2 regions of the Tardiphaga sp. GW821-FHT12E02 genome follow, and region 2 is predicted to be linked to the other one. Evidence: predicted binding sites of a transcription regulator. Region 2 holds the regulator's gene; the other holds the start of a gene.
The links. Region 2 encodes LexA, which represses DNA repair genes until DNA is damaged. Its sites were predicted from a motif close to TGTTCNNNNTGTGTTCNG; they were not measured.

Region 1 (16,027 bases), on a different contig from region 2:
AGCGCGTTGAACTTGGTCGCGGTCGCGGGGCCGATGCCGTGGAACTTGCCGACAGCGAGGTTCTCGACGAACGCTGGGCCCATTTCCGGAGAGATGACGTATTGGCCGTTGGGCTTGCGGTGATCCGAGGCGAGCTTGGCGAGGAACTTGTTGTAGGAGATCCCGGCCGAAGCGTTGAGACCGGTCTGCTCCTTGATCTTCGCGCGGATCTTCAGCGCGATGTCGCGGGCCAACGGGATGTTCTGCAGGTTCTCGGTGACGTCCAGGTACGCTTCATCCAGCGATAGAGGCTCGATCACCGGCGTATGCTCGGCGAAGATCTCGCGTATCTGCTGGCTGATCGCCTTGTAGACCTCGAAGCGCGGTTTCACGAAGATCAGGTCCGGGCATTGTCGTCTGGCCGTGACCGAGGGCATCGCCGAGCGGACGCCGAACTTACGTGCTTCGTAGCTCGCCGCGGCCACGACCCCCCGCTCCCGTGATCCTCCGACCGCGACGGGCTTTCCGCGAAGGTCCGGATTGTCCCGTTGCTCGACGGACGCGTAGAAGGCGTCCATGTCGACATGTATGATCTTGCGGGGCTGAGCCGCGATCGGTCTATCATCGGTGTCGGTCTCTAGCATTCCGGCTGAACTCGCTTCGGTTACGCGTCCGTTCCGGATTGGAAGCTGAAGCCGATCAATGCGAACAGGCAGGCCACGCTGAAGCCGTGCATCGAGATGATGGATCGATATTCGGCGACGCTGTATGTCGCGAGCGGCGGTCCGACAGCGGGGTCTAGCAGGAAGTAGGCGGCGAACGGCAGTGTCAACACGACGAGCATCACGTATCGTTCGCCGGGTCTGAACAGCAGCGCTGCCAGCAACACGCAGGGCAGCAGGAAGAGTTCGACGCCGGTTTCGGTTCCGATCAGTTTGACGGCAAGTATACCGTTCAGCGTTCCGATCGTTGGCAGCAGAGCACGGCCCAACATGGAGTTGCGTCTGGAGAGTGCAGGGACGATCGCGAACACTGGCATCGTGATGAGCGTGATCCACGCTGGCCAGGCGGACTCGCCGACGATGGCGTGCAGATACAATGGATAGAACGGCTGGTTGCCCGCGATGACGAGTGCGACCGTGTTGGCAAGCGCCACGCGCGGGTCGGGGCTGGCCTTGTAGGCTCGGAGGGCGTTCAGCAGGGAGATCAGCACTGATGTCTTTCGTCGTTCGGGAGATCATGCGCGAAAGCACGGGTCATTCTTCGGAGACGCCATCGTTCTTCACGCCACGGGCGACGATCTGCAACGCGCCGTCGAGCAGCGGTCGCTGCAAGTCCTTGGCTTCGTCCCAAGGAGCGCTCATCCAGACGTCGACCTCTTCCGGCTTCGTGAGGATCACGGGCATCGCCTTCGGATGAACGGCATGCACCTCGGCATTGGGATCCGTCGTCAGGAACGCAAACAGATGGTTGGTGGTTTCGCCCTCCTTGATAATCCGGACCGATGTCCAATTCGTCCAGAGACCGGCGAAGCAGACGAGAGGCCTGGTCTCGTCGAGCGCGAACCACACGTCGAGTTTCGCGACCTTGTCGAACTCGCTGAACGACGAGAACGGCACGATGCAGCGGTGCTCGACGCCGAACCACCGCTTCCAGTGCTTGCTCGTCGTGTTCCGGATGTTGGTCGTGCCCTTGTCGGGCTCCATCCGGAGCAGTTCCTTGAAGTCGTATTGCCTGCCCTTCGCCGCGAGCTTCTCTGCACGCGTCGTCGCCTTCTTGAATATCGCCTGCGATGACGAGGGCATGCCCCAGCGTAGCATCGCGAGCTCACGACCGCCGTCGGCGTTCCGGACGATCGGCGCCATCCTGTCGGGAAAGATGCCCGGCATGGAAGGCAGGTTGCCGGTCGAGTCCTTCGTGACCGCGAAGAGCTGCCGGATCGCGTCCTGCGCTCTCGTCATCGAATAGAGGTTGCACACCGGCGGTATCCTTTTGCTCGTGGATCGAGCGCGAAAAATTTATGTCAGCGCAATTCGTCAGCGGATTCAATCGACTGAGGAAAATCGACTATCGAGCGCGGCGAAAGCCGCGTTGACTCCTGCTTCATCTATAGAACATATCATGAACAATCAATTCAGCATCGGGATCACGGCGAATGAGAGGGGCCGCATCGGACGTTCTGGCCGATCTGCGCGCGCGTGTTGGACGACTGGAGGGCGCGACCACACGAAAGCGGTCCGTTCTGCCGTTCGGGGTGAAAGCGATCGACCAAAAGCTGCCTGATGGAGGGCTTGCGATCGGCGCGCTCCACGAAGTCGCTGGCGGCGGCAATGGGGCCGTCGATGGCGCTGCGGCTGCATTGTTCGCGGCGGGGATCGCAGCGCGGACGAAGGGCCAGGTCCTTTGGTGCGTCACGCGGCATGACTTGTTCGCCGCAGCACTTGCTCAAGCCGGCCTGGCGCCGGAGCGTGTGATCTACGTCGAGACGGGCGACGAGAAGGCGCTGCTGGCGAGCTTCGAGGAGGGTGCACGACACGGTGGTCTCGGAGCAGTGGTCGCTGAGGTTTCGCGCTTGTCGATGACTTCGTCGCGCCGCCTCCATCTAGCGGCGGAAGCTTCCGGAACGATGGCGATCGCCGTGCGGCGTTGGCGGCGTCAGACGGAAGCGGCTGATTTCGGCCAGCCGACCTCGTCGGTCACGCGGTGGCGGGTCTCGGCGCTCCCGTCCGAGGTGTTGCCGGTCCCGGGCGTCGGCCGGGCCAGATGGCTTCTTGAACTGATCCGATGCCGCGCCGGAGAAAGTGCGGATTTCGTTGTGGAAGCCTGCGATGCCGAGGGTCGTCTCGATCTACCTGCCGACCTGGCCGATCGATCGCATGATGCGGGCGATGGGCGCCGCCGCGCCTGATTGCGCTAAACCGCTCGTCCTCGTCGGCCAGCACGGCCGCCAACGGATCGTGACCGCCGTCAACGCCGCTGCGGCCGTCGTCGGCCTACGGGCGGGGATGCCGGGGACCAAGGCGCATGCTCTCGTTCCGGATCTCATCGTGCAGCACGCCGATCTTGACGCGGATGCCAAGGCACTCGACCGGCTGGCTGCGTGGGCGCTGCGCTATTCGCCTGTAGTGGCGACCGATGCGTCGGACGGTCTCGTCATGGACACCACGGGAGCCGACCATCTGCATGGTGGCGAGGCCGTGATGGCCGCTGACGTCGGAAGGCGGCTGCGCCAGGCAGGCATCCTGGCAAAAGTCGCGATATCGGATGCCTGGGGCGCTTCGCATGCCTTGGCGCGCTTCGCTGCCGACGAGAGCATGGTGTCGCCAGCGGGGACCGCGCAAGAAGCTGTCGAGCGGTTGCCGATCGCGGCGCTACGTCTGCCTGCGGACATCGTGCGTGATCTCCGTAAATTGGGCTTCGAGCGTATCCATAATCTGCTGGCGGCACCGCGGGCCCCGCTGGCGCTGCGGTTCGGGCCTCTGGTCGGGCGAAGGCTCGATCAGGCCGTCGGGCAGGCCTCGGAGCCGATCGATCCGATCCGGCCAGCGGAGATGATCGAGGTTAAGCGGACCTTCGTCGAGCCGATCGGCGCCGCGGAGACCATCGCGCGCTATGTCGGCAAGCTGGTCGTGCAATTGAGCGCCGCGCTGGAGGAGCGCGGGCTCGGCGCTCTCCGTGTCGATCTCGTCTGTCATCTCGTCGACGGTCGCATCGAGGCCGCCAGGGTTGGCACGGCGCAGCCGGTCAGGAGCGTGCAGCGTCTTACGCGCCTGTTATGCGACAAGATCGAAACGATCGATCCCGGCTTCGGCATCGAAATGCTGCGGCTTGCGGCGACGTCGGTACAGCCCTTCGCGACCGTGCAGTCGAGCTCGTCGTTGATAGAAGCCGCGCCGCCGGACGTCACGGATCTCGTTGATATCCTCGCCAACCGGCTGGGTTCACGATCGCTGTTCCGGATGGCGCCGGCGCAGAGCGACGTTCCGGAACGCGCCTTCGTGCGCGTGGCCGCGAACGCGCCTGCGACTGCGATCGTCTGGCCGTCCGAATGGCCGCGGCCTTCGCGGTTGCTGCCGTCTCCGGAGCCGATTCAGACCGTGGCTCTCCTTCCGGATCATCCGCCGGTGAGCTTCACCTGGCGGGGTATTCGCCGGCGGGTGAAGCGTGCGGACGGTCCGGAACGGGTGTTCGGAGAGTGGTGGAAGCGCGATGCCGAACTCGCCGCTGTCCGCGACTACTTCCGCGTCGAGGACGAGGGCGGCGAGCGGTTCTGGATCTACCGCGCCGGCGACGGAGAGGACGCCGCGACCGGATCCCATAATTGGTATCTGCATGGGATCTTCGCATGACGGCGCGGTATGCCGAGCTCCAATGCACGTCGCACTTCTCGTTCCTGCGCGGAGCGAGTTCGGCTGAAGAGATATTCGCCCAGGCCGCCATTCTCGGCATCGAGGCGGTCGCGATCGCCGACCGCAACACAATGGCCGGAATCGTCCGGGCCCATGAGGCAGCGAAGGCGACCGGCACGCGTCTGATCGTCGGCTGCCGGTTGGATCTCGTCGATGGGACGTCGCTGCTCGTCTATCCGACCGATCGTCCAGCATATTCTCGGCTCTGTCGCCTGCTGTCGATCGGCAAGAAGCGGGGCGGCAAAGCGAAATGCGTGCTCGAATGGACAGATGTCGTCGATTGGCAGGAGGGGGTCATCGCGGTCCTCGTTCCGGATCAGGCCGACGACGCCTGCGCGCTGCGGCTCCGGAGGCTGCGGGACGTGTTCGGCGACCGCGCCCATCTGGCGCTCACGCTGCGCCGGCGCCCGAACGATCAGTTGCGGCTGCATGAGCTCTCTAGCCTGGCGCAGCGCTACCGCGTGCCCACGGTGGTGACCAACGACGTGCTGTTCCACGACCGGTCGCGGCGTATCCTGCAGGACGTCGTGACGTGCATCCGCCACGGCGTCACGATCGACGAGGCCGGCTTCCGGCGCGAACGCCACGCGGACCGATACCTGAAGCCGCCCGAGGAGATGACACGCCTTTTCACGCGCTATCCGGAAGCGGTGGACCGCACGGTCGAGATCGCGAACCGCTGCCGGTTCAGCCTGGACGAGCTCGCCTACCAGTATCCGGAAGAGCGCACGATGCCGGGCCTGACGCCGCAGCAGGCCTTGGAGCAACTGACCTGGGAGGGGGCCGCGGGCCGATACCCGGAAGGGCTTCCGGACGAAGTCGTCGGTAAGTTAAAACACGAACTGCGCCTGATCGAGCGCATGGACTACGCGCCGTACTTCCTGACGGTGAATTCGATCGTCCGCTTCGCCCGCAGCCGCGACATCCTCTGCCAGGGGCGCGGCTCGGCGGCGAACTCCGCCGTCTGCTTCGTGCTCGGCATCACCTCGATCGATCCAGGCCGCAACGATCTGCTTTTCGAGCGCTTCGTATCCGAGGAGCGCCGCGAGCCGCCGGACATCGATGTCGACTTCGAACACGAACGCCGCGAGATCGTGATGCAGTGGGTCTACGAGACCTACGGCCGCAATCACGCGGCCCTTTGTTCGACGGTCATCCGATATCGGGCCAAAGGCGCGCTGCGCGACGTCGGCAAGGCGCTGGGGCTGACCGAAGACCTCATCAAGATGCTGTCGTCGCAGGTCTGGGGATGGTCGGAGGAGGGCGTCGAAGCCAAGCACGCCGAGGAGCTCAATCTCAATCTTGGAGACCGCCGGCTTCGCCTTGCGCTGGAGCTTGCCCGCGAACTGATAGGGGCTCCGCGACATCTCTCGCAGCACCCGGGCGGCTTCGTGCTGACGCACGACCGGCTCGACGAGCTGGTGCCGATCGAGCCTGCCGCCATGGTCGATCGCCAAGTGATTGAATGGGACAAGGACGACATCGACGCGCTGAAATTCATGAAGGTCGATATCCTGGCGCTGGGCATGTTGACCTGCATGAAGCGGGCTTTCGGGTTTCTGAAGGACAAGAAAGGCATCGAACTGGATCTCGCGACGATCCCGTCGGAGTGTCCGAAGACCTACGCCATGATCCGGCGGGCGGATACGCTCGGGACCTTTCAGATCGAGAGCCGCGCGCAGATGTCGATGCTGCCGCGGATGAAGCCGAGGACCTTCTACGACTTGGTCATCGAGGTCGCCATCGTGCGGCCCGGCCCGATCCAGGGCGACATGGTCCATCCCTACTTGCGCCGCCGGGAGGGGAAAGAGGAGGTCGTCTATCCCAAGCCTGAGCTTGAGAAGGTACTCGGCAAGACGCTCGGCGTGCCCCTGTTCCAGGAACAGGCGATGCGCGTCGCCATCGAATGCGCCGGCTTCACGCCGGGCGAGGCCGATCAGTTGCGCCGCGCGATGGCGACGTTCAAGTTCACTGGCGGTGTCTCCAGGTTCAAGGCCAAGCTCATCGACGGCATGGTGGAGCGGGGCTACGACCAGCAGTTCGCCGAACGCACCTTCGGCCAACTCGAAGGGTTCGGCAGCTACGGTTTTCCGGAAAGCCACGCGGCATCTTTCGCATTGATTGCCTACGCGTCGTCGTGGATGAAGTGCCACCATCCGGACGTATTCTGCGCCTCGCTACTGAACGCGCAACCGATGGGCTTCTACGCGCCGGCGCAGATCGTGCGCGACGCCCGCGAGCACGATGTCGAGATCCGGCCGGTCTGCATCAACGCGTCGAGATGGGATTGCACGCTGGAGCCGGCACGCGACGAGATGTTCGCCGTCCGCTTGGGTCTCCGCATGGTGCGTGGATTGGCGAATAAGGATGCCGCGGCCGTCGTCGCGGTCCGTGCCGACCAACCGTTCTCGTCGATCGACGACCTCTGGCGCCGGACCGGCGTCCCTGTCTCGTCGTTGGTGGAGATCGCGGAAGCCGACGGGATGCGCGAAAGTCTCGGTTTGGCGAGGCGGGAGGCGCTATGGGCGATCAAGGCACTGCGTGACGAGCCGCTGGAGCTCTTCGCTGCCGCTGCCGAACGCGAGCGTCGTACGGTCGCGGAGATCGTCGAGCCCGAAGTCGAGCTGTCGCCGATGACCGCCGGCAGCGAGGTCGTCGAGGACTATCGGCACGTGGGCCTTACGTTGCGTGCTCATCCGGTCGCATTCCTGCGCGAAGAGCTGACCGCAAGGCACATCGTCAACTGCGCGGATGCGATGTGTGCCCGCGACGGCAAGTGGCTGACGGCGGCCGGTATCGTCCTCGTCCGGCAGAAGCCTGGCTCGGCCAAGGGCGTCATGTTCATCACGATCGAGGACGAAAGCGGCGTTGCTAACCTCGTCATCTGGCCGTCGCTGTACGAACAGCAGCGCCGGATCATCCTCGGCGCATCGATGATCGCCGTCCAAGGACGCATCCAACGGGAGGGAGAAGTCGTCCATCTGGTGGCGCGGCAATTGACCGACCTGTCGTTGGATCTCGCCGGGGTCAGCGATCGCGAAGAGAGATTTACGCTGCCCCACGGTCGCGGCGACGAATTCCATCACGGCGGCTCGCCCGACGCGCGCGGCCTGCCGCCGAAGGGGCTTCGCACGCGCGACATCTATATTCCGGACCTTCACATCGACAGCCTACGTTTCAAACCGCGAAATTTTCGGTGATAGGACGCCCGCTCGTGGCACAAAGCGGCCATACATGACGCGGTACATGTCGAAAAAGGATCGTGGGAAATCGGTGCAGGTTTGGGAACGTGCGCTCGCGCGCGTGTCGCTTAAGGAGTTAAAGAACACGTTCCTGGCGTCTGATCCTGCTATTAAGTCCGAGACAAAGCCCAGGGAGTAAAACCTACCATCGTACTTTTCGGCAAGGATACCCAGTTCACTGTCAAATAGGGCGTCCGCAAATAACCTTCCAGGTCAGAAATCCCTTAAGGTTTGCGATCAAAAGCGCCGACCGACTTGAGATTAGCGCGGACTTGGCGGACGCCGTCGAACTGCTTGCCCAACGATCTCGCTTTTTTCTGCACCGAAGCCGTTCCGCGATTGAGGGCGGCGGCGGCACGCATCAGGGTCGCGGCTTCTTTAATCAATTGAAGCAGATGTGCGATGTCTTCTTCGGTCCATCTGCGAGTGATCGGCTGTTTCGGCATACTATGTTTTCGGTGGCTTCAATTCGCTCGCAAGCCAGCCCTTGGCTTGCTCCATCGGATCTGGCTCAATTATCGCCTGGACAAAGCTGCATTGCGGGCACTTGTAGGCGTGCGCCACATAGCTGCTCTTGTCAGGGGCCGAACGTACCCACGCGGAAAGCGAGCCGCATTTTGGACAGGGCGGGGTGCGTAGGCGTGGCATGAAACAGTATTAGGGGACTGTCGATGGCGATCCCAGTCCAGACGGGCGACATCCGAACTTTGCCTGGATGGATTGAGATGCGAGAGCGCCGAGTGCCGCTGTCTCTTCAGACAACCGTCTTTGAATGTATGACCGTTCTAAATCCGTCAGTTCGGTTCTCAGAATGCGATTGTAGCGAGCGATGTTGTTTCGATATGTACGCGTTCGGGCCAAAATCTCATCGGTCATCATCGTCACCAGACGTGTATACGGGTTTGCCTTTTGTGTGGGCCATAGACGGCCGAGCAGTAATTTATAACTTGATCAAACGCCGTCAAGATTCAGATTTTGGTTTGCAGGACGACACCCACGGATCATTTTGACGCCTGTGATGGATTTCTGGAAAACGGCGTCCTGTGTGGAAGCGACGATGCATACGATCTGCCCACTCATGCAACGCGACAGCTTCTACGCCGGCTGAAATCAATGCCCGAAGTCAGACCGCGACTGGAATGTCCTCAATGACGGGCGGTATTTCCGTGTCGCGTTCCCGACACTCAATTTCAGTTCTGCCTCCGTCAATCGCGTGAGGCATCAGGTGGTGACCGCGCTGCTCGGAGCAGAATGATGCTTCTTTGTCGAGGAGGCTAGAGGCAGGCCTTGCTCCGCAGAGACAATCAATCTCGCCGCAACCAAGGCAGTCGAGAATCTCCGGCGTTAACATTCTCGTTAGGTCGGTTGTCTTGCCAGATTGAAGGCCGTTCGCTTCGGGCAATAGGAACGGAAGTTCTTTGATACTCTTCTGCCAAAGCGACGATATGTTTACGCCGCTTTGGTTCGCTGATGTTCAAGTAAGCAACAATGAGCTTCAGGGCCTCGTCATCAGACGCTCGGCCAAAATTCCACATGTTCCCACTCCCACGCCCTATAATGGCGCTTCAGTGGGCCAACCTGGCAAGCGCACGGTATCCCGCCAAATCCTATTCGCAAGTTAAAAATGTTCTGCTCGTCGAAAATGGGCGAGTGTCCGGTAGATGACTCATCTTCGCTGCGAGGTCGCAATTTCGATTCGCTTCGGTCTTCAAGCAAGCTTGCATCATCAAAGCACTGCAATGACGACCCTAGGGCGGAACACTGCGCGGCGGCGTCAGTCATTGCGATACGACAGCTATTTTGAAACTAGTGTTGTTGTCCGGGCGGATTGTGCCCGACAGTCCTCGCATTGGAGGCGCTCAACCTGTTTGTCGGATCGCTTAGGGTGAGGACCGCGTCGATAAGCGATCATTCGGCCTCCGCATTTTCCGCACGTCTCGCCACTTTGGGGCGCTTGTGAAGTGTTCACTGTTTATCGGCCTTCGCCGCCATGCGTTCGGATTGTCTAGAGAATCGCTCCTTGTCTATCTCAGACTGGCCAAGTTGTTTGGTTTGAGCTGCGTCCATCACGGCGATGATTGCATCTGTATGTTCAACGCCCTCTCTGACCGCAACGGGCAACCGTCTATTGGGCAGAACCAAAAGCCAGCTCATCGATCTGAACTTCTCGTAACGGAGGGGATCATCGTGCGATCAAAGTGACCATCGATGTCCCGGCTAACGCGAAACATATACAAGCAAGCAGCCCAAGGCCGATGATCGTCTTTTCAAGGTTGCAGATCCGCCTTCCCCGGGTGGGCCTGCTCGCTCGAAACGCAAAACGCCTTTGGAGCTCATTTGTTCCGAGGCGGTCGGGGAGATGTGCTGCCACCAACGATAAGCGTGGGCCCGCGCTGACCGCGTTAAGGTAGTGAGCATAACGGCCAGAGAAGGTGGGACCCGAAAGCTCTCAGCACTGCTTCCGCGTTGTGCTGGACTAACCCGGCAAAAACTTAGAGGGACGACTGCATTATCCGCCGTTCCAGCCAAGGGATTTGCTTCAAGTTCGACCTTCCTATCTCACACGCCCGTGACTGCACTTGCCGGCAATACGCTGCGCGAATGTCGGACAGTCGCGTCCCCGCACATCCTGTAGCATGGCCGCTCATGGCGCAAAGCGGACGTCGAAGATCAATGTCGGCAAAGGTGTTCGATATCACGTCGCTTAAATCATCTTGACCTGCTTCCTGGTCGATTGTCTGGAGCAATCCTTGCTCAGGTTGAAGCAGACTCCAGATCTTTCATCTTTTGGATCATGAGAGGGTCGCGAAGTGCTGCGGGCGAGGTCAGAAGCTGATTAACTTCGAACATAAGCCGGTGAACTGACTCGTCATCGGCGGCGAGTCTCTGCAATTGGCGGCCGAAGTTAAGCCGATGCTCAAAGTTTTCAGGACGTTTACCGCGCGTTTTCGGATATACAAAATCGCCTTCAGCCGCCGTCCAGGGGGCTGCTAGGACGTTCGGAATTGCCGCAAAGTATGCAGAGGCTAGAGATGAAAGCGTGGACTGCTTGCCGATGTTTTCGTCGAGCAATCGTCTAAGAAGAACAGCTTGTTGTGCAGCCACAGTCATCCCTTGCCCTAGCGCGGGATTAAAGCGGCAGATTGCATCACCAAGCGGCAGAAGACCGTCAGGAAAGGTCGCAAGAGTGTCGAAGTTCCTGCGGATGCTCGAGGGAAAAACGAAGCGGTGGATCGGGCCTACCTGAACTGCGGTCCGAATTGCTTCGTACACCGTAGACGTCCGTAGGGATCTCGCAAATTCCATAAAGCCCATCGGATCATCGGGAGGCATATCTCCATGCATCCCGTTGAGAGAAACCTGCCAACGGTTGTTCTCGATCGGGAAGAGAAATGCGCCGCGGCCGCGTTCGAAATGGGGACGATGAATTAGGCCTCGCCAAGTGTGCGTCTCATTAGGAGGAATCTCGAATAGTGCTGTGGCGTAACTGACATCAATGCCAATTTCGATTTCCTCAGGCTTTGAAATGCCAAGTTTATCTAGAAGGTCGAGCGTTGGGCTGCCGCGCGACGACGCGTCGATAACTAGATCTGCGTTAAGCAGCTCCTGTCGACCATTCGCTCCGATATAGCGGACGGCGCAGACTGCAGAAGTGCCATCGAGCACTTCTAAGCCGAGGACCCGGCTCTGCGGTTGAAGTGCTATAATGTTATCGCGATGTACCGAGTGCCTGATCGCAGATTCCACCAAGGGTCTGCTCATGCAGAGCGTGTGATATCCCAAATCCCGCTGCGGCCAAGGATCGAGGCCTGGGGTTTCCAACAAAATATCAAATCCGACGCGCGTTCGAATTGCGCCAGCGGACTCAAGCTCCATTTCAATATCTGGGAAAAGCTCCTGTAGTGCATTCAATCCAGCTCTGAGGAGAAGGTGCGCCTGTCTGCAATGCGGCGTACCAATACGCGCTTCCGGGCCATCCGGCAAAGGATCCCGTTCGAGCACGGTGACCTTTTCAAAGTGCGCAGACAATGCTTTCGCGGCAGAAAGTCCTGCTATACCAGCACCAATGACTATGGCGTGTGAGCAGCGCATAGCTTCTCCAATATATGGTCTAAGGCGCACTGCAATCATTAAGAGAGGGGAGTAGGACCGAGCCGGTTCCCGTCGAAGCGCCTTTAAATGATCGATCAAAGCAATCGCGTCTATTCTAGCAATAGACGAAATGTCAGCGAATATTATTGGCACGTCAAGGCCAGTGGGAGCAGAAGGTAGATTAACAGCCTGCGCGGTTGTGAAAACCTATCCGCGAGAAGCGAGGGAAAGCGTATAGCTACAGATTTGAAATGGTCTTGTGCGGGGCTCGCGTCCGCTTCTGCGCAGTGCTGCCCCGGCATCATTGATGAATACAGGATGATCAAGACAAAAACCGGAGTGCTTGCAGACTTGTCGTCTCGAAGTATCACGCTAGGAACGATCGGTTGCTCGGGTAGGGTTAGACGCTGCCGACGGCGCTATCCCCAGTCACTCCCCGCCGCAACTCGTCATTCCGAGCCCGGCGTAGCTCAAGGTTTGTTGAGGCGGATACTCTGGCTTTAGTCGCTTGCACTTTCACTGCGGCCTCTGACCGCTTCAGCGTTTTGGCGACTTTGGCCACGGACCATCCGGCCACAAAGAGAGCGACCAGCTTCTCCCGCTCAGGTTCTGTCCATTTCCGTTTGGGTCTGAGAGTGATTATAGGAACGTTTGACACAGGCACATTCTAGCAAGGCCCGTCGCTAGTCGGCAAGACTTCGCGCCTTACCCATATGCTTGAAAGAAATCTCGTCGAGACAATAAACTGAGCCGAGATGTGCCTTCTGACGTCACCAACACCGAACCTATCCCATCATCGCCCCAGATCATGTGGCAGAATGGCTGGCTGGTTGTCCGTTGGGCATAGCACAAGCGGCCGATAATGGCGCAAAGCGGCTCTTCACATCGCTTATAGAGGTGGCGCGCACCGGGGTCCGTAAATTGTCGGAGCTGCTGCGATCCGCAGCCGCTCCGACGCGTGTGGGACGAGCCCGAAGGTCAGGCAGTCGCGGCCGTAGCGGTTGCGAGTCGCGATAGGAATGCAGCGGGCGACCCAGCATTGCGGTCAAGCGTTCGACGTCGCCCTGGTCCGGGATCAGGCCGTCGCTCACATAACGCTCGGCCATCAGGCGCATTTCATAGGCCATCCATGGCGGCATGAAGGTCGCCATGTTCTGCTCGAAACCGCTGGGATCGTCGCCGCCATAGACGATCGGGCGGCCCAGCGCTTCCGACCAGATCGCGGCGACGCTCGCGCCGGTCAGCGTATCCGGGCCGACCAGGTTGATGGTCTCGATCGGCAGCTTGCCCGGCGCCTGATCGCGGCGGATCAATTCGATCGCCGCCACCTCGGCGATGTCGCGGGCGTCGACCATGGCGATGCCCTTGCTGCCGATCGGGTTCGGATAGATTCCGTGGTTAAGGATGACGTCCTTGATCATCACTTCGTTGTCGATGAAGTAGGACGGCCGCAGGATCGTCGCGTTGAAATCCATCGCCTGCAGCATGCGCTCGGCGCCGGACTTCACGGCAAAATGCGGCACGTTGACCGAGCGATCGGCGTGCAGCACTGACAAATAGACCACTCGATCCACGCCGGCTTCGCGGGCGATATTCAGGGTGATGATCGCCTGGGTGAATTCGTCGCCGGTTACCGCGTTGAGCAGAAACAGCGTGCGAACGCCTTTGAACGCGGCGCGCAGCGCGCCGATGTCGAGCAGGTCGCCTTGAGCCACTTCGACATGGGCCGGGAAATTGGCTTTGGCGGGATCGCGGGTGAGCACCCGCACGCTGGCGCCGCGATCGACGAGTTGCTGCACAACGTGCCGGCCGACACGGCCCGTGGCGCCGATAACGAGAATGGTCATGGATTTCACTCCTGATTGAGAAAGCCGGAATGGCATGGCTCACAATATTGATCCATACTGATGCTAATAGCCGTCGAATCTGGACGTGCTGTCTCACAGGTGGAACGATATGGACCTGCTGGCCCTTGCCGATTTTAATCTGGTGGCCCGTCACGGCGGTTTTGGAAAAGCCGCCCGAGCGTCGCTTCGCCTCAAGGCGACCCTGTCGCGGCGCGTCGGGGAACTTGAGGCCAGCCTCAATCTGCGGCTGTTCGAGCGTAGCGCCCGCGCGCTGAAACTGACGCAGGAGGGACGCGCCCTCTATGAGCGGACCAGCGCCTTGTTGCTCGAACTGGACGAGACCGCGGCAACCATCGCGTCCGGTGGAACGAGGCCGCACGGGCGGTTGCGGATCAGTGCGCCGTTACTGTTCTCCCAGACGGCAATGGGCAAGATCGCCGGCGAGTTCGCGGTAAAATTCCCGGACGTCAGCCTCGAAGTCACGGCCGAGGATCGCGGCGTCGACATGATTGAGGAGGGCTATGATCTCGCGATCCGCGTCAATCCGGCACCGGATGAAAGCCTGGTCGGTCGCGTCTTCTTGCATGACCGTCTGATCGTTGTCGCAAGTCCATCCCTTGATCGCGGTGCCGGGGACGCGCCCATCCCGGCCATCGTTCGCGGCGGCAGCCATCTCGTCGAAACATGGGACGTGGTGACGCCCTCCGGCAAATCGCGGCTCACCGCGCATCCGATCCTCAGATTGTCGACGCTGCCGATGATCCGCGACGCCGTCCGTTCAGGCGCAGGCGCCGCGCGCCTTCCGGTCTCGCTGGTGAAGCACGACATCGCGGCCGGAAGGCTGCTGCATTGGGCGGACGTCGAGGGGCCGGAGATCGCCCTTTGGGCGCTCTATCCCTCCCGCCGCCTGCTCAGCGCGCGCGTATCGGCCTTCCTCGATTTTTTGAAGGCCGCGTTTCCAGAGGGAACGCCGGACGAACTTGCGAGCTACGTTAGCGACGGTTGATGGAAGTTGCGCATGACCGAGTAGAGTTAATCGATAGGCAGCTTCTGGCGCAAAGCGGACATTCTGCTTGCAAGTGCGATGGCTCGAGCGATGACAGATCGCCTCCCAATGTGTCGCATAACGTAAACGGCCTGCCGGTAAGGGAAGGCCGTTCGTCAAAGTTATCCGAGCGGTGTTACTCGACGATCTGCACAACGCGACGAGTGCGCGGATCGACCAGCACCGTGCGGTCATTCACGACGGTGTAGCGATATTCTCGCACCGACGCATAGTCATCTGGCACGTCGTAATAGGTCACGCCATCAGCTGGCAGCACGGTGCCGACGGCGACCGGTTCAGCATAGGTGTACGAACGGACGTTGCGGCCTCGGACATAGGTGCGGAAGCGGGGACGGTCGTCCACACCAAGCACGCCAGCTACGCCGCCGACAACCCCACCCACTGCCGCGCCGACCGCGGCGCCTACCGGACCAGCAGCGCGTTCGCCATCACGGGCGCCACGCTCCATGCCACCAGGGACGCCCTGAGCCATGACAAGCGAGCAGGTCGCCATCAGAACCGCGGCGGTCGCGAGAGTTTTGATATGATGAGACATTGCTGAACTCCTTGGATCAAAGATCCGTGCTTAAGTTGCGGTGCGGCACTTTGTTCCGGCAGCATACCGGTCATCTACAAAACGAAACGCCGCCGGACGACCGGCGGCGCTTGCGTTACCTCAGGAAGAGGATCAGCAGGATGATCGGAAGAGGGATTCCAAGTAACCAAAGAAGGATGGGCATAGCGAAGCTCCTGTTTGATAGAAATCAGCGACGACGCTTCCAAGTGCCGTCGCGAAGACCGCCGCCTTCCGTGGCGGCGAGACTTGCTGAGAAGGCGCCAATCAGCAAAGATGCGGTGAGCCAGAAAGCGAGTTGCATGGCGGCCTTGCGAGCAGCATCGGCAGCGGCCTTTGCGTCGTTGACGACATCAGTGACCCGCTTGTCGGCGTCAGCTTCGGACAGGCCAGTGCGGGCAGCGATGACCTTGACCACGTAGGAACGATCCGCCGGCTTAACTTCACCGCTGCGCAGGCTTGATGCAAAGATACGCGAAAACTCGCTGCGGCTGGCGTTTGAGTCACCATTGGGGGCAGGGGTGTTGGGACGAAGCAGCGTGTCAACGTAAGTATCGACCGGACCCGACTGAGAAGCGGCCGCAGTTGCACCTGCAGTTACGCCGGAAGCGGCGCCTCCAAGAATGGTGGAAGCAGGCGCCGCAAGCAGAATGGCGCCAAGAACGGTTGCGAATGACCAAGCCAGGAAGCCGTGGGCCGTGTCGCGGAAGTAAACCTCGTCGGTGTGCACACCGACCCAGCGCGACCGCAGACGGCCGGCCAGATACCCGCCGACGGACGACGAAATCATTGCAATCACCACCAGATACAAGCCCGTTGTAATTTTGAAAGTCGTGGCG
Region 2 (16,027 bases):
GCCTTGTCAGCAAAACCAGCCAGCAGCGTCACCGGCGGACAAACCAGAAGATCAGCCTTTTCCAACACTTCCGGCGCACCGCGAAGCATTGCCTCGAACTCGCTCAGAGACGCTTTCAGGCCGTTCATCTTCCAATTGCCAGCGATCAACGGACGAACGGCATCGGTCATGAGGTGCTTCCTGTAACAAGGGGATGTGACGAGGCCCTTGAGCTAACAGAGCCGGACGGAGGGCTCAAGCTGGCCCGGTGCCGCGCTTGCCGCGGTGACGGCTGATCTCGTCCGCCGTCAAGTCCGGCGCCTTGGGATCAAAGCCGTGCCAGCCGGTCGCGGTGAGTTCGTTGCGACGGGTGGCGATATCCACAGAGGACGGATTCAGGATCGCCTCGAACCTGTCTTTATCGTCCGCTTGGACTTTGGCGCTGACCAGCGAACCACCGCGGCGGATACTTTCGGCATAGACCTCGGCCTCGTTCACCGCGACGCCAGCTTCCGCCAACATGCCGATGGCACCTCCAGCGGCGCCGGCTACGGCCGCGCCCGTGGCAGCTGCTGCGAACCAGCCGGCGGCCACGACGGGACCCAGGCCGGGAATGGCCAGCAGGCCCAGCCCGGCCAGCAGGCCACCGAATCCGCCAAAGCCAGCGCCGATGGCCGCCCCCTTACCCGCGCCCGCGGCATAATCGGGCGCGTACCATTTGTCGGCGTTGTTCGCGATGACGCTGATGTCGTCATCCGCAACGCCGGCTTCGCGCAGCTGGCTCACGGCCGATTGCGCGTCGGCGTAATCATCGAACAGGCGGGAAATCGTCACTTTGGTCATGAGCTCTTCCGCCTCACTCCGGCTGCGCCAAGACGTTGCCTTTGAAATCGACGCTGACGCGGACCCGCTTGGTGCCGCTCATGGCGGTCCCGCGCCAGATCCCCTGGCTGTCATTCATGAGCTGGGAAACGTCGGAATAGCCTTGGGATTTCAACAGGTCACGGGCCTGTCCTTCGGAAAAACTGTTGGCGCCCGCGGCCAGCGGCTGCGCCACGCTCGGATTTTCCATAGCCGGGTTTTGCTGCGCCCATCCCGGCGCTAGCGCCAGCCAGAGGCCGGCGGCGGCCACCCCCGCTTGCACCCGAATCCACATAACGCCTCCCGACCGGCCTTTTGCCTTGCCGCATCAAGCGGTGACGCCGCCAAAAGTTCCATTGGTTGAAACCCGGCCAAGCGCCTGAAACCGCTTCAATCCGTCCCGTCCGGTCCGGTTGCGACGGGGGGGTTGCCACTTTATGATGCGCGTCCTATTCGGCGATGGCTGCAAGCGGCTCCAGCCGCTGGCGCAAGCCGGTTCCCCTCCTGACAGACAAGATTGGCCCCATGCTTCGAGGAATGCGCAAAGCGTCATCCAATTGGATTGGCAAGACGATTATGACCGTCGTGATGGGCGTGCTGATCGTCAGCTTCGGCGTCTGGGGTATCGGCGATGCCTTCAAGGGCTCGAGCCAAACCAAGGTCGCCACCATCGGCTCGACCGATGTCACCACCGAGCAGTTCCGCCAGTTGTTCAGCGACAAGCTGCAGCAGATCGGCCGTCAGTTCGGCCGTCCGCTGACGCCGGATCAGGCGCGCGCCTTCGGCCTCGACCGCCAGGTGCTGCAGCAGGTCATCGCCGAAGCCGCCCTCGACGAGGACGCCCGCCGCAAGGGCCTCGGCGTGTCCGATCAGGAAGTGCTGCGTCAGATCATGGCCGATCCCAACTTCCAGGGCATGAACGGCCAGTTCGACGGCGCCCGCTTCCAGCAGGTGATCCGGTCGCTCGGCTATACCGAGGCGCGCTATATCGCCGAGCAGCGCAAGGTTTCGCTGCGCCGCCAGATCGCATCCACGGTCACCACCGGCGTCGATACGCCGAAGCCCATGGTCGAGGCGCTTAGCCGTTACCAGAACGAAACGCGCACCATCGATTACGTGAAGCTCGACGCCGCCCAGGCAGGTACCATCGAGGCGCCCTCGCCAGAGGTCCTCGCCACCTATTTTAACGAGCGCAAGACCCAGTTCCGCGCCCCCGAATATCGCAAGATCGCCTTCCTTGCTTTGACGCCGGAAGAGATGGCGAAATGGTCCACGGTGTCGGACGAGGACGCGAAGAAGCTCTACGACGATCGCAAGGACCGCATCTCGACGCCGGAACAGCGCCAGATCTCGCAGATCGTGTTCCCGAATGCCGAGGAAGCCCAGGCGGCCCGCGCCAAGCTGAATGACAGCTTCTCCTTCGACGATCTCGCCAAGGAACGCGGCCTGAAGCCGGCCGACGTCGAACTGGGCCTGGTCAGCCGCGCCGGTATTCTCGATCCGAATGTGGCCGATGCCGCCTTCTCGCTGGGGCCGGATTCGATCAGCCAGCCGGTGACCGGCCGTTTCGGCACCACCATCGTCAAGGTCGGCAAGGTCCAGGCCGGCACCACGCCGAGCTATGACAGCGTCGCCGCGACCATCAAGCGCGACCTCGCCATAGAGCGCGCGCGCGCCGTCGTCAACGAGATGCACAACAAGGTCGAGGACGAGCGTGGCGGCGGTGCCAACATCGTCGATGCCGCGAAGAAACTGAATCTGTCGGCCGTCACCATCGAGGCGGTCGATCGTTCGGGCCAGGGCCCGGATGGCAAGCCCGTCACCGGCCTGCCCGCCAATACGGATATCGTTGCGCAGGCCTTCAACAGCGATGTGGGCGTGGACAATGACGCCATCCAGGTCGGCGGTGGTTACATCTGGTACGACGTGCTCGGCATCACGCCGGCACGCGACCGTACCCTCGACGAGGTCAAGGCGCAGGTGGAAACCCGCTGGCGCGAGGACGAGATCACCAAGCGCCTGCGCACCAAGGCCGAGGACATGGTCAAGAAGCTCGACGGCGGCGCCAAGCTCGCCGACGAAGCGGCAGCGGCTGGCCTCAAGGTGATCACCTCGGCGCCGTTCAAGCGCGATGCCACCGTGGCGGATCTTTCGCCAGGCGTGATCCAGGCCGTGTTCCGCGGCGTCAAGGATGCCGCCGGCCAGGCGCCGGGCGCCGGCACGTCGGACTGGATCGTGTACCGCATCATCGACATCACGGCGCCGACCATCGACATGGCCTCGGATGATGCCAAGAAGCTGAAGGAATCCCTGCAGCGCGGGCTGACCGACGAACTGGTGGCGCAATACATCACCAAGCTCGAGCAGCAGGTCGGTACCAAGATCAATCAGGAAGCGTTTGCGCTGGCGACCGGCGCGACGAGCAACAACTGATCTCAAGATCGTAGGATGGGTTGAGCGAAGCGATACCCATCACGGCCGGGCGCCTGCGGTGATGGGTATCGCTGACGCTCAACCCATCCTACAAGAATGCATCGCATCACTTTCGGAAGCATCCCATGGACAATCTTCGGGCCATCATTGCAAAGGTCGCCACCGGCGCCTCGCTGACGCGCGAGGAATCGTCGGCCGCTTTCGACAGCATGATGTCGGGCGAAGCGACGCCCTCGCAGATGGGCGCGCTGTTGATGGGCCTGCGCGTCCGCGGCGAGACCGTGGATGAGATTACCGGTGCCGTCGAAGTGATGCGCGCCAAGATGCTGCGCGTCACCGCGCCGGCCGACGCCGTCGATATCGTTGGCACCGGCGGTGACGGTTCGGGTTCCGTCAACGTCTCGACCTGCGCATCCTTCATCGTCGCCGGCTGCGGCGTGCCGGTGGCCAAGCATGGCAACCGCGCGCTGTCGTCGAAATCCGGCGCCGCCGACGTGCTGGCCGCGCTCGGCGTCAACATCGATCTCAAGCCTGCCGATGTCAGCCGCTGCGCCACCGAGGCCGGGATCGGCTTCATGTTCGCGCCGGCCCACCACCCCGCGATGAAGAATGTCGGCCCGACCCGCGTCGAGCTCGCCACCCGCACCATCTTCAACCTGCTCGGCCCGCTCTCCAATCCGGCCGGCGTGAAATATCAGATGGTCGGCGTATTCTCGCGGCAATGGGTGCAGCCGCTGGCGCAGGTGCTGAAGAATCTCGGCGCCGCCCGCGCCTGGGTGGTGCACGGCTCCGACGGCCTTGACGAGATCACCCTCACCGGCCCAACCTTCGTGTCATCGCTGGAGAACGGCCAGATCACCAATTTCGAGATCAAGCCGGAAGACGCGGGCCTGCCCTATGTCACTCCGGAATCGCTCAAGGGCGGCGATGCCAAGGCCAACGCCGCCTCGCTGCAGGCGGTGCTCGACGGCAAGCCAAGCGCGTTCCGTGATGTGGCGCTGTTCAATGCCGCGGCGGCGCTGCTGGTTGCCGGCAAGGCCAGGGACATCAAGGAAGGTGTCGCCATGGGCCAGACGTCCATCGACAGCGGCGCGGCGCTCGCCAAGCTGAAGCAACTCGTGGCCGTCTCCAACGCCTGACGGATCGAACGATATGTCCGACATCCTCACCAAGATCGAAGCCTACAAGCGCGAGGAAATCGCCAAGGCGAAGCGCGAGCATCCGCTCGCCACGCTCGAAGCGCTGGCCAGGACCGCATCGCCGCCGCGCGGCTTCATGACGGCGATCCACCGCAAGCTCGACAAGGGCGACTTCGCGCTGATCGCCGAAGTGAAGAAGGCCTCGCCCTCCAAGGGCCTGATCCGCGACGATTTCGATCCCCCCTCACTCGCCAAGGCCTATGAAGACGGCGGGGCGGCTTGCCTCTCGGTGCTCACCGATACGCCGTCGTTCCAGGGCCATATCGATTTCATGGTGGCCGCGCGCGCCGCCACCAAACTGCCCGTGCTGCGCAAGGATTTTCTGTTCGACACGTATCAGGTGGTCGAGGCCCGCGCCCATGGTGCCGATTGCATCCTGATCATCATGGCCGCCCTCGACGACGCGCTCGCTCGCGACATCGAGGACGCCGCCATCGATCATGGCATGGACGTGCTGCTCGAAGTCCATGACGAGGCCGAACTCGAACGCGCGCTGAACCTGCGTTCGCCGATGATCGGCATCAACAACCGCAATCTGCGCACCTTCGAAGTGACGCTTGCGACCAGCGAACGGCTGGCGCCGATGATGCCGAAAGACCGGCTCAAGGTCGGCGAAAGCGGCATTTTTGCACCGGATGATCTGGCACGGCTCGAGCGCGTCGGCATCTCGACCTTCCTGGTCGGCGAGAGCCTGATGCGGCAGGCGGATGTCACGGCCGCGACCAAGACGCTGTTGAAGCGCGCATAGGCACAGTCATCATGGCCAGGAAAACGAAATCCAAAACGCCTCACCCCAAGGCGCCCGCCCTCACCCATATCGACTCCTCCGGCGAAGCCCGCATGGTCGATGTCTCGGCCAAGCCCGCCACCGAACGCGTCGCGGTCGCCGAAGGCCTCGTGATCATGAGCAAGGCCACGCTCGATATGATCGAGTCCGGCAATGCCAAGAAAGGCGACGTGCTCGGCACGGCGCGGATCGCCGGCATCATGGCCGCGAAGCGGACATCGGACCTGATCCCGCTGTGCCATCCCTTGGCCCTGTCGAAGGTCACCGTGGACATTACCCCCGACAAGAAGCTGCCGGGCTGCCGCGTGCGCGCGACAGTGAAGGTGACCGGCCCCACCGGTGTCGAGATGGAAGCGCTCACCGCGGTGTCGGTGGCCTGCCTCACCATCTATGACATGATCAAGGCCGTCGAACGCGGCGTGCAGATCGAGGGCATCCATCTCGTCGAGAAGAAGGGCGGCAAGTCCGGCCACTATCTGGTGACCGACAACGCCATCGACTGATCAAAGGCTGACTGATCAGCCGTGTCTTTGCGCCCGCGCATCGTCGGCATCGACGATGCTGCTATCTGCCTCGATCCGAAACTCATCAAGCCTTCGCCCTGCCGCGAGCTGAAACACCAGCCAGCGCGGACGCAGCCCACGGCCCGACCAGACCTGCGTCGGTCGATCGGGATTGCGATAGAACGGCCCGGCCTTGGGACGCAGCGCCGTCACCGCGCGTTGAGACGACGCCGAAAACTGATCGAGATCGCGCAGCCGCTCATCGATCTCCTGCCGCTGGGCCGCCATCTTGGCCGCCAGCACGATGCGCAGCTCTTCGTGCATCTGCCAGAGCGCATCGATCGACATCGCGCCGAAATTAAAACCTGTCGCCATCTGGTCCCTCTCGTCGCATCAGCGAAAAAAATGGACCGGGACCGCACGCGAGCATGGGGGGTGTTGGCGGCGGTCCCGGCACCACGTTCAAGCGACCGGGCGGGAGGATGAGACATCCGGGTCGGCGAGCGTGGCGGCATCAGAGCTACCAACCGTCCGCCGTCCAAGCGTAAATGCTGCATACGTAATTACGCATGCGAATTGTAACTTTGTGGGTAACCTGAATACCGGCGAAGTCGGGGGTAACAGGCTTAACGGCAGTCGATCCGCCGTTGCGCCTGGATTCGCTGCGGCTGCAATTCATGCACGATCCACGGGCCGACCTGCGCATCGAGATGGCGCTCATAAAGCTTCGTCAGAAAACGGCCGCCGATCGTAACGACGGCCAGAGCGATCAACGTGAACATCCAATAATTCCTTCTTCAATAATAGCTTTGTAACAAACCATTTACGTCTAATAACATTTGAAGTTTCGAACACCTCCTATGCGTGCAGCGCAACAGATGGGTTGATCACGCATCGCGGCGCCCGTCATGAAACGGTGATAGGCTCGTGCTTTCAAAATGTTAGATCGAGCTGATCCAAACTGCTCACATCGTTCGGAATCGCACACAGATGACTCCATCCACCTCGGCCTTCGACGTTTCCTCCATCGATGCCCTGCTGTTCGATCTCGGCCGCGTCGTGATCGACATCGATTTCAAACGCGTGATGCAGGTGTGGATGAACCATGCCGGTCGTGTTCCGGACAACGTCGTTGCGTCTCTCGCGCAGGATGACGTCTACATGCAGCACGAGCGCGGTGAGATTTCAGACGAGGCCTTTTTCGCCCATCTCCGCAAGGAGCTGGACCTCGACATATCGCCGGAGCAATTCCTCGAGGGTTGGAACGCCATTTTCGTCGGTGCGATGCCTGGAATTGACGACCTGCTTCCACGCGCCGCAAAGCGCTGGCCGATCTATGCCTTCTCCAACACCAATCCGGCCCATGTGGCGCATTTTTCGATCGCCCATGCCGATCTGCTCGGTCACTTCCGCGATGTGTTCCTGTCGTCCTCGATCGGCATGCGCAAGCCAGAGCCCGAGAGTTTCGATCACGTCGTGGCGCAAATCGGCGCGCCGGCCGGCCGCATCCTGTTCTTCGACGACTCGCTGGCCAATATCGATGGCGCCCGCGCACGCGGGCTGCAGACCGTCCACGTCACCTCGCCGACCACCGTCGCCGAAACGCTGAAGGCCCTCAGCGTCTGAGCAAAGCTACGGCTTGAGGTTCGGCGGCAGTGACGGGCTTTCGCGGATCAGCGTGATCGTGACGCGCCGGTTGGCCGCCGCCGATGGCGTATCGGGAAACAGCGGCTCGCTGTCGCCCTTGCTCGCGACCAGGAACAACCTGTCGTTCGGAAAACCTTCACGCGCCAGGATCTGCCGCACGGCGTTGGCGCGATCCCATGCGAGGTCGTAGGCATCGCGATAGCCCTGCCCCGGCGGCCCGCCTGCGGCCGTGTGGCCTGTGATGGAAATCCGCAGCGACGTCGCCTTCAACGGCGCCGCCATGCGCTCAATCAGCCGCTGCATCTGCGCCGTCGGCACGCTGGAGCCGTCCGCGAACATCGGGCGCCCTTCCTGATCGGTGATCTGCATATTCACGCCCTGCGGCGTGTCTTCCCACATCAGGCTTTTGGAAATCGCGGCGAGATCCGGCGCATCCTGCAGCGCATGCCGCAATGAGCTACTGGCGCGCAGCAGATTGCGCTCGGCAGCCAGCGCGACATCGGTTGAAGGTTCGCCGTCGGCACCAGGCGTGCCGCTCGCATGCTCAGGCGATACGTGATCCACATGCGCGACCTTGCCTCGGGTGGGCAGGCCATCGAGCTCGATCACGCCGGCATAGCGCGCTTCATGCTTGACGCCGAACGCCTCGCGCATCGAGCCGGCGACAATCGCCATCTTGCCGCGATCGGGCTGGGAAAATGCCAGCATCATGGCGAAGTAGCACATGAGCAGGCTCATCAGATCAGCAAAGGTCACAAACCAGCCGTGGCCCGTGGCGTGGTCACCCCGCTTACCCTTGGACGCTTTGGTTGTGAGCATGGCGTGTCTTCATCCGCACGACGGATGCAACGCCATGCGACCAGACTACTCATATACCCCCAGCCTTAACGGCCGACTAACGGGATACCGCTCAGGCCCGTGCAATGCGCCCATAAGCGAGGCTGGTGACCACGCCGAGCACCGCCCAGAAAATCAGGCCGGTGATGGTGGCCGCGACGACAAAGCTGTGCGCCAGCGACTCCGGCACCTCGGTATGGCCGGCGGGCGCCTGCGGCGCGCCGATCAGATGCGGCAGCACGATCAGCCCCAGGCCGAGCAGCGCGGCCCAGGAGGCGCGACGGAACACCAGCAGCGCGAGGCCGCCTGCGGTGGCGACAGCCGTCGCGATCCACCAGGTCTGGCGCAGGGTCAGATCGGCCACCGGCTGGCCGGGCACTTCCGGCGGCAGTCCGAGACCGGGTGCGGCAACGAACACGACAAAGCCGCCAAGGCCCCAGAACAGGCCCTCGCGCCAATCCACCGGACGGCCGCGCAGCGCAAAGATGCCGGCAAGCAGCAGCGCGAAACCGATAGCGGTCAGAACATTGGCGCCGGCCGTGAAGGCATTGCGCTGAAAACCCTCTTCGGGCTCCCACTCGCCGCCGTGATCGTGGGCAGCGGCAGCCTGCTGATGTCCACCATGATCGTGGCCGGACGCCGCGGGCGCGGCTGCTGGCGTTGCAGCAGGCGCCGGTGCCTCGGCCTTCTTCTCATAGACCTCGGCCTGCTGGATCAGCTTGACGGTGCCGACCATCTGAACGGCCGTCGTGGCCGCACCAGCAACGATCCCGGCGAGCACCGCCGAGAATACGATCGAACGAAAAACGGACATCAGCCTGAGAGATCAGTGGCAGGGAAAGGCGTTGGCGTGACGCACGTCATGGGCCGCATTGTGGACGGCGCTGATATGCGAGAAGCCGACCACGCCGACGACGAACAGCCCGAGCGCCATGGCGAGAACGGCCTGCACGACGACATTGGCGTCGATCGCGGCGGTGGAGAGCTGGGCGGTCTGGGTCTGCTGCATGGGATTCCTCGTCAATTCTGCGGGCAGTTTAGCCGCTTTGTTCCGTTGATGCGACCGCCAATTTCGCCATGGCTCGGGCAAGATCGCGGCTGGTCAGATGCAGATTGGCGTCGGGGGGAAGCCGCGCATGGGCGATCTTGGCGCGGGCTGCGAACTGGAACGCCGTTTCCTGCGCGTGAAAAAACGCCGCACATTCTTCCGGCGTGGGCATGTGCTTCACCAGTGTCCGGAACGCATGCCGATGCACCATGCAGACGCCGCCATGCCCCTCTGGCCGGAACGACAATGCGTCCACATCGCTGCGCCAGCGCAAGACATCGCCAGCGCCCATATCGTACCCGTCGGTCATGCCTCTCTGGTAACGGCATCAGGAGCAATTCCCAAGCCCGCCACCGGCACAACCGACGCTTGCCTCCCCCGCCCGCTCCTTTAAGACGGGCATCCACGCAAATCCGGAGATCCGCCAATGGCCCTGATGCCCTTCACCGACGCCATGGCTGCGATCCTGAACGGTGCCGAAGGCTTGCCCGAGGAAACCGTCACGCTGGAAGACGCATTTCACCGCGTGCTGGCGCGTGATGTCGCCTCGCTGCGCACGCAGCCGCCGGAAGCCATGTCGGCCATGGACGGCTATGCGGTCCGCGCCGCGGATGCGACGCTGGGCGCCAGGCTGAACGTGATCGGCGAGATTTCCGCCGGCAGGCCATTCGACCGTGCTCTCGCCGGCGGCGAAGCGCTGCGGATCTTCACCGGCGGCGTCGTGCCGGCGGGCGCGGACGGCATCGTGATCCAGGAAGACACGACGCGTGACGGCGACATTGTCGTGATCAACGAGGCAGCCACAGCCGGCAAGCACATCCGCGCCGCAGGCGTGGACTTCAAGCAAGGCGATGTGCTGTTGCGCGCAGGACTCCGCCTTACCGATCGTGACCTCGCGCTGGCCGCAGGCATGAACCATCCGAAGCTCCCGGTGCGTCGCCGCCCCGTCGTCGCCATGCTGGCCACCGGCGATGAACTGGTCCTTCCCGGCGCCACGCCCGGCCCCGGCCAGATCGTGCTCTCCAACGGCTATGCTTTGCGTGCGCTGGCGCGCGCTGAAGGCGCCGAGGTGATCGATCTCGGCATCGCCCGCGACACGCTGGAATCCACCACCGCCGCGATCCGGCGCGCTATCGAACTGAACGTCGATGTCCTCATCACCACCGGCGGCGCGTCCGTCGGCGACCACGATCTCGTGCAGCAATCGCTCATCGAGGCCGGCGTCGAGATGGCGTTCTGGAAGATCGCCATGCGGCCGGGCAAGCCGATGATGCATGGCCGCCGCAGTGCCATGCGGGTGATCGGCCTGCCCGGCAATCCCGTCTCGTCCTATGTCTGCGGCTTCCTGTTCATGGTGCCGCTGCTGCGCGCGCTGGCGGGCCGCAGCGAGGTCCAGCATTTTCGCGAAGCCGCCATCCTCGGGCGGGATCTCGCCGGCAACGACCACCGCGAGGATTACCTGCGCACACGCCTCGAATGGCAGGACGACAAACTGGTGGCGACGCCGGTGACGAAGCAGGACTCCTCGCTGCTCGGCAATCTTGCCGTGGCTGAAGGCCTGCTGGTGCGCCCGCCAAACGCCCCGCCCGCCAAGGCCGGCGATCCCTGCCGGATCATTCGCCTTCCGACTTAGCGGAATACCGCGAACCGACACGTTCCTCAGGCGTTGTCCGCCGGGGCATAGCCCATCATAAATTCCGCCGGCCCTCGGTCACCAAGTTGTCACGTAACGCGGCGACAGAGAGCGCAGACAACAGATTCGGTGCCCGTTCATGGACTATTTCAAGCGCTTCAACTTCCTCTTCGCCATGCCGACCTTCGACGCCGATGACCTGGAAGGCGTCCGCCTCAACCAGATCGTCGAGGAAATCGAGAAATCCGGCTTCGAAGTGGTCAAGGCGCGCAAACTGGAAGACGCGGCGATTGCCGTGCAGACCGATGCCGCCATCGGCTGCATGGTGGTGGATTGGGGCAAGAAGGGCCTTGAAGGCAAGACCGCAGCCCTGATCAACCTGATGCGTCGTCGCGGCCTCGATTTCCCGATCATGCTGCTGATCCGCCGCCAGCGCTTCGAAGACATTCCGGTCGAGGTGCTCGATTTCATCGACGGCTACATCTTCCTGTCGGAAGAAACCCCGCCCTTCATCGCCAAGAACCTGGTCAGCCGCCTCAAGCAATATGCCGAGACGCTGAAGACGCCGTTCTTCGGCGCCCTCGTCGACTATGCCGAGGAAGGCAACCAGCTCTGGACCTGCCCCGGTCACAATGGCGGCGTGTTCTACAGCCGCTCGCCGATCGGCCGCGTGTTCATGGAGCATCTCGGCGAAGCCGTGTTCCGCGACGACCTCGACAATTCCGTGCTCGATCTCGGCGACCTCCTCACCCACGAAGGCCCGGCGCTGCAGGCGCAGAAAGAGGCCGCCAAGATTTTTGGCGCAGAGAAGACCTATTTCGTGCTCAACGGCACCTCGACCTCCAACAAGGTCGCGCTGTCGGCGCTTGTGACCGACGGCGATCTCGTGCTGTTCGACCGCAACAACCACAAGGCGGCGCTGCATGGCGCGCTGATGATCTCCGGCGGCACGCCGATCTATGTGCCGACCGAGCGCAATCCATGGGGCCTGATCGGCCCGATGAACTGGGACGCCTTCAGCGAGGAAGCGCTGCGCGAGCGCATCCGCACCAATCCGATGGTCACCGATCCCGACGCCTGGAAGCGCGAGCGTCCGTTCCGCGTCGCTGTCATCGAACAATGCACTTATGACGGCACCATCTATAGCGCCGAGATGATCATCAAGCGGATCGGACATCTCTGCGAGTACATCCTGTTCGACGAGGCGTGGGCGGGCTTCATGAAATTCCACCCGCTCTATGCCGGCCGCTTCGCCATGGGCCTGAAGGACCTCGGCCCGGAGTCGCCCGGCATCATCGCCACGCAATCGACCCACAAGCAGCTCGCCTCGTTCTCGCAGGCGTCGCAGATCCACATGAAGGATCGCCACATCCGCGGCCAGAAGCGCCGTGTCGAGCATCGCCGCTTCAACGAAAGCTTCATGCAACACGCCTCAACGTCGCCGTTCTATCCGCTGTTCGCATCGCTCGATGTGGGCGCGCAGATGATGAAGGGCCGCTCGGGCGAAGTGCTGTGGGACGACACGATCCGTCTCGGCATCGAGCTGCGCAAGAAAATGCGCGCAGTGCGCCGCGAATTCGAGGAAAAGGAAAGCCGGCCCGAGCGCCGCTGGTTCTTCGAGCCCTTCGTGCCGGTGCGTGTGGAGATTCCCGACGTCGCGCAGTCCGGCGCGGTTCACAGCGTGCCGTGGGAAAGCATCAGCACCGATCAGCTCGCCACCAATCCCGCCTTCTGGCAGCTCTCGCCGGATGCCAAGTGGCACGGTTTCCAGAATATGGAAGCCGGCTTCGCGATGACCGACCCGAACAAGCTCACAGTGCTGACGCCGGGCTTCGATCGCACCACCGGTGACTATGCCGAGCACGGCATTCCGGCGCCGGTGGTTGCGCAATATCTGCGCGAAAACCAGATTGTGCCCGAGAAGAACGACCTGAATTCGCTGCTGTTCCTGCTCACCCCCGGCGTCGAGGCGAGCAAGGCTGGCACGCTAGTCTCTGGCCTCGTGGCCTTCAAGCGCTTCCACGATGACAACGCCCTGCTCGAGGACGTCATCCCCGAATTCGCGCGCCGCCGCCCGGCCCGCTATGCCGGCGTGCGCCTGCGCGATCTGTGCGGCGAAATGCACCGCTTCTATCGCAATGCCGATGTCAGCGGCCTGCAGGCCAGGCAGTTCATGGACCAGCACCTGCCGGAGATCGCCATGTCGCCCCATGACGCCGCGCGCCTCTTGGTCCGCAACGACGTCGACTATCTGCCGATCGACGAGATCTCCGGCCGCATCGCCACCACGCCCTTCGTTGTCTATCCGCCGGGCATCGCGACCATCGTGCCAGGCGAGCGCCTCACGGCGCGCGCGCAGCCCATGATCGATTATCTCAAGATGTTCGAAACCTGCTTCAACACCTTCCCGGGCTTCGACGTCGAAATCCAGGGCATCTATCGCAAGGTGGATGCCTCGGGCCGCATCCGGCTCTACACCTACGTGGTCTCCGAAGAGCGGGATCCCCGCAAGTGAGTTCGCAAGAGGCGACCGACACCCCGATCATCGTCCGGCCATCACGCGACAGCGATGTCGATGCGATGCTCTCGATCTATCGCCGCCACATCCGCCAAGGCGTAGAGGAAGGCGTCAGCGATGCCGATGCGATGCAGCCCGACGATCTGCGCGATCGTCGCAAGAACCTGAAGAACAAACGCTTCCCGCACATCGTTGCAACGCGCGGCGGCGAAGTCGTCGGCTATGCCTATGTGGTCCAGTTCCGCAAGCGACCAGCCTATCGCTATGCCGTGAAACACTCGATCTATGTGCATCACGAGCACACCGGCAAAGGCGTCGGCGGCCGGTTGCTGCGCGAACTGATCGATGTCTGCGCCGCCGCCGGTTTCCGCCAGATCATCGGCTATATCGACGCCGACAATGCCCCCTCGCTCGGCCTGCACGATCATTTCGGCTTTGCGCGGGTCGGCGTGTTGGCGGGCGTCGCCTACCGTTCCGGCCGCTGGGCCGACACGGTCATGGTGCAGCGATCCCTGGCGGCCGGCGTGACCACTCCGCCACCGCCGATGGCGCTGTCCGAGCGGATTCTGTGATCTTGTAGGATGGGTAGAGCGCAGCGAAACCCATCGGCGGAGCCCGCCGCATCGACGGAATGATGGGTTTCACGCCGGCGCTTCGCGCACGCGCTCGGCCCATCCTACGGTCCGCGTTTTCTGGTCAGCAACGCATCCTTGAGGCGAAATTAGCCATTGCGGAACATGTACGGAACAGATAGTGTTCGTTCATGATTTGTTTCGAGATTCTGCGGCTTAGTGAAATCGAGAGTGCCCAAACTCGTGACTGCCCTCGACCGACGGTCTGATTGATCGCCGATAACGAGGTCCTGAAACACACGCGGCGGCCTGACAATCGTTGCTTGAAGGCCTTGCCAACTAAGGATGGCTTCAGATGCTCACGCGCAAACAATATGAACTGCTCCGCTTCATCGACCAGCGGCTGAAGGAAGCCGGTGTGCCGCCCTCCTTCGACGAAATGAAGGATGCACTGGACCTACGCTCCAAGTCCGGCATCCACCGCCTGATCACGGCGCTGGAAGAACGCGGTTTCATTCGGCGCCTGCCGAACCGCGCCCGCGCGATCGAAGTCATCAAGTTGCCCGAACTCACCACCGCAGCCCCCACCGGCCGCCGTGGTTTCACGCCAAGCGTGATCGAAGGCAATCTCGGCAAGAGCCGCTCTGCTCCGGCACCGGTTGCCAGTGAGGATGACGGCGGCCGCACCATCTCGGTGCCCGTCATGGGCCGGATCGCAGCCGGCACGCCCATCGAGGCGCTGCAGACCCGCAGCCACTCCATCAGCGTGCCGCAGGACATGCTCGGCAATGGCGAACATTACGCCCTCGAGGTGCGCGGCGATTCCATGCAGGACGCCGGCATCCTCGATGGCGACATGGCGCTGATCCAGAAATCCGACAGTGCCGACACCGGCGACATCGTGGTCGCGCTGATCGACGACGAGGAAGCCACCCTGAAGCGCTTCCGCCGCCGCGGCGCCTCGATCGCGCTGGAGCCGGCGAATACGGCCTATGAAGTCCGCATCCTGCCGCCGAACCGCGTCCGCATCCAGGGCAAGCTCACCGGTCTCTATCGCCGCTACTGAGCGCTTTTAGTGATCGTCCGGCTGGAGATCCGTCTCCGTCGGCGTTGCATCGACCGGTCCCTGGCGTGCGCGTTGGCCGGTCGATATTGCAGTTTCTGCGACATCATCAGGTGCCCGTGCCCAAGGGCGCTGCAGACCGCGCGCGCGTGATGCCTCCACGACAAAGCCGTTCCCGACGCGCCGCAGGCCTGTGGCTCCCTGACTTTGCAGTGCCTCGCGATCGATCACCATCGCCCGGCAATCGGCCGGCGGCTGCCTCATCGTCACGATGACCGCCGTGCGCTCGCAGTCCTCACTGAACGCTTCGGGCTGCAGTGTGAGGGCAATCAGGGCGCCATCGTTGAGCGCTGCCACGCAGCCTGAGGGATCGCACGACACGCTGTCGCCGAGCGACTGATCCGTGGGCAGCCGCGCATCAGCATCCGCGGCCAGCCATTCCTTCACGAGAAACGCATCCTTGCCGCTGCGCATCACCTGCAGCCGCCCATCGCGGCCGCGCACGGCCACGCTATGACCGTCGCCGGCAATGAGGATGTCAGGCTGTTTGCTGGCCGCCGCCCAGGCCATAGCAACCGCGAGAGCAATGACCCCGGCATAACGCAACGGCGTGCGCAGCAAGGCGAGCAGTACGATCCCAAAACTGGCGGCAATCAGCGGCCCCGTCCCGAAGGCGGGCACACGGCCGATCGCACCGGGCAACCCGGCCACCCATTTGGACACGACAATCATCCATTGCAGGCCGATCTCCATGACGTGCCAGAACACGCTGTCGAAGCCGAACGGAATGGCGACAAGCCCGAGCAGCCCTGCCGGCATCACCAGCGCCGACACCACCGGCATCGCCAACAGATTGGCGATGATGCCATAGGGCGTGACGCGGTGAAAATGATAGGCCGCGTAGGGCATCGTCGCGAGACCGGCGACCAGCGACGCCAAGAGCAACA

Region 1: AC1RQ5_RS27450 (ImuA family protein) is a predicted target of LexA. The motif match lies at 2,090-2,107, and genes of this name have one in related genera.

The regions. Positions count from the first base shown of each region.
Region 1 is NZ_JBXAQK010000002.1:1,256-17,282, forward strand. It holds gene dinB (DNA polymerase IV) at 1-623, opposite strand, end outside; gene AC1RQ5_RS27440 (hypothetical protein) at 644-1,192, opposite strand; gene AC1RQ5_RS27445 (SOS response-associated peptidase) at 1,236-1,958, opposite strand; gene AC1RQ5_RS27450 (ImuA family protein) at 2,135-2,887, shown strand; gene AC1RQ5_RS27455 (DUF6504 family protein) at 2,808-4,328, shown strand; gene AC1RQ5_RS27460 (error-prone DNA polymerase) at 4,325-7,588, shown strand; gene AC1RQ5_RS27465 (hypothetical protein) at 7,855-8,076, opposite strand; gene AC1RQ5_RS27470 (hypothetical protein) at 9,596-9,784, opposite strand; gene AC1RQ5_RS27475 (NAD(P)/FAD-dependent oxidoreductase) at 10,385-11,722, opposite strand; partial or broken gene AC1RQ5_RS27480 (SDR family oxidoreductase) at 12,730-13,569, opposite strand; gene AC1RQ5_RS27485 (LysR family transcriptional regulator) at 13,679-14,575, shown strand; gene AC1RQ5_RS27490 (DUF1236 domain-containing protein) at 14,751-15,170, opposite strand; gene AC1RQ5_RS27495 (hypothetical protein) at 15,379-16,027, opposite strand, start outside.
Region 2 is NZ_JBXAQK010000001.1:3,400,170-3,416,196, reverse strand. It holds gene tpiA (triose-phosphate isomerase) at 1-170, opposite strand, end outside; gene AC1RQ5_RS16170 (general stress protein) at 235-822, opposite strand; gene AC1RQ5_RS16165 (PepSY domain-containing protein) at 836-1,135, opposite strand; gene AC1RQ5_RS16160 (peptidylprolyl isomerase) at 1,366-3,273, shown strand; gene trpD (anthranilate phosphoribosyltransferase) at 3,399-4,412, shown strand; gene trpC (indole-3-glycerol phosphate synthase TrpC) at 4,426-5,220, shown strand; gene moaC (cyclic pyranopterin monophosphate synthase MoaC) at 5,232-5,762, shown strand; gene AC1RQ5_RS16140 (H-NS histone family protein) at 5,778-6,137, opposite strand; gene AC1RQ5_RS16135 (hypothetical protein) at 6,389-6,544, opposite strand; gene AC1RQ5_RS16130 (HAD-IA family hydrolase) at 6,753-7,388, shown strand; gene AC1RQ5_RS16125 (OmpA/MotB family protein) at 7,395-8,228, opposite strand; gene AC1RQ5_RS16120 (CbtA family protein) at 8,320-9,060, opposite strand; gene AC1RQ5_RS16115 (CbtB domain-containing protein) at 9,073-9,255, opposite strand; gene AC1RQ5_RS16110 (hypothetical protein) at 9,284-9,604, opposite strand; gene AC1RQ5_RS16105 (molybdopterin molybdotransferase MoeA) at 9,722-10,927, shown strand; gene AC1RQ5_RS16100 (Orn/Lys/Arg family decarboxylase) at 11,067-13,442, shown strand; gene AC1RQ5_RS16095 (GNAT family N-acetyltransferase) at 13,439-14,017, shown strand; gene lexA (transcriptional repressor LexA) at 14,373-15,083, shown strand; gene AC1RQ5_RS16085 (ComEC/Rec2 family competence protein) at 15,090-16,027, opposite strand, start outside.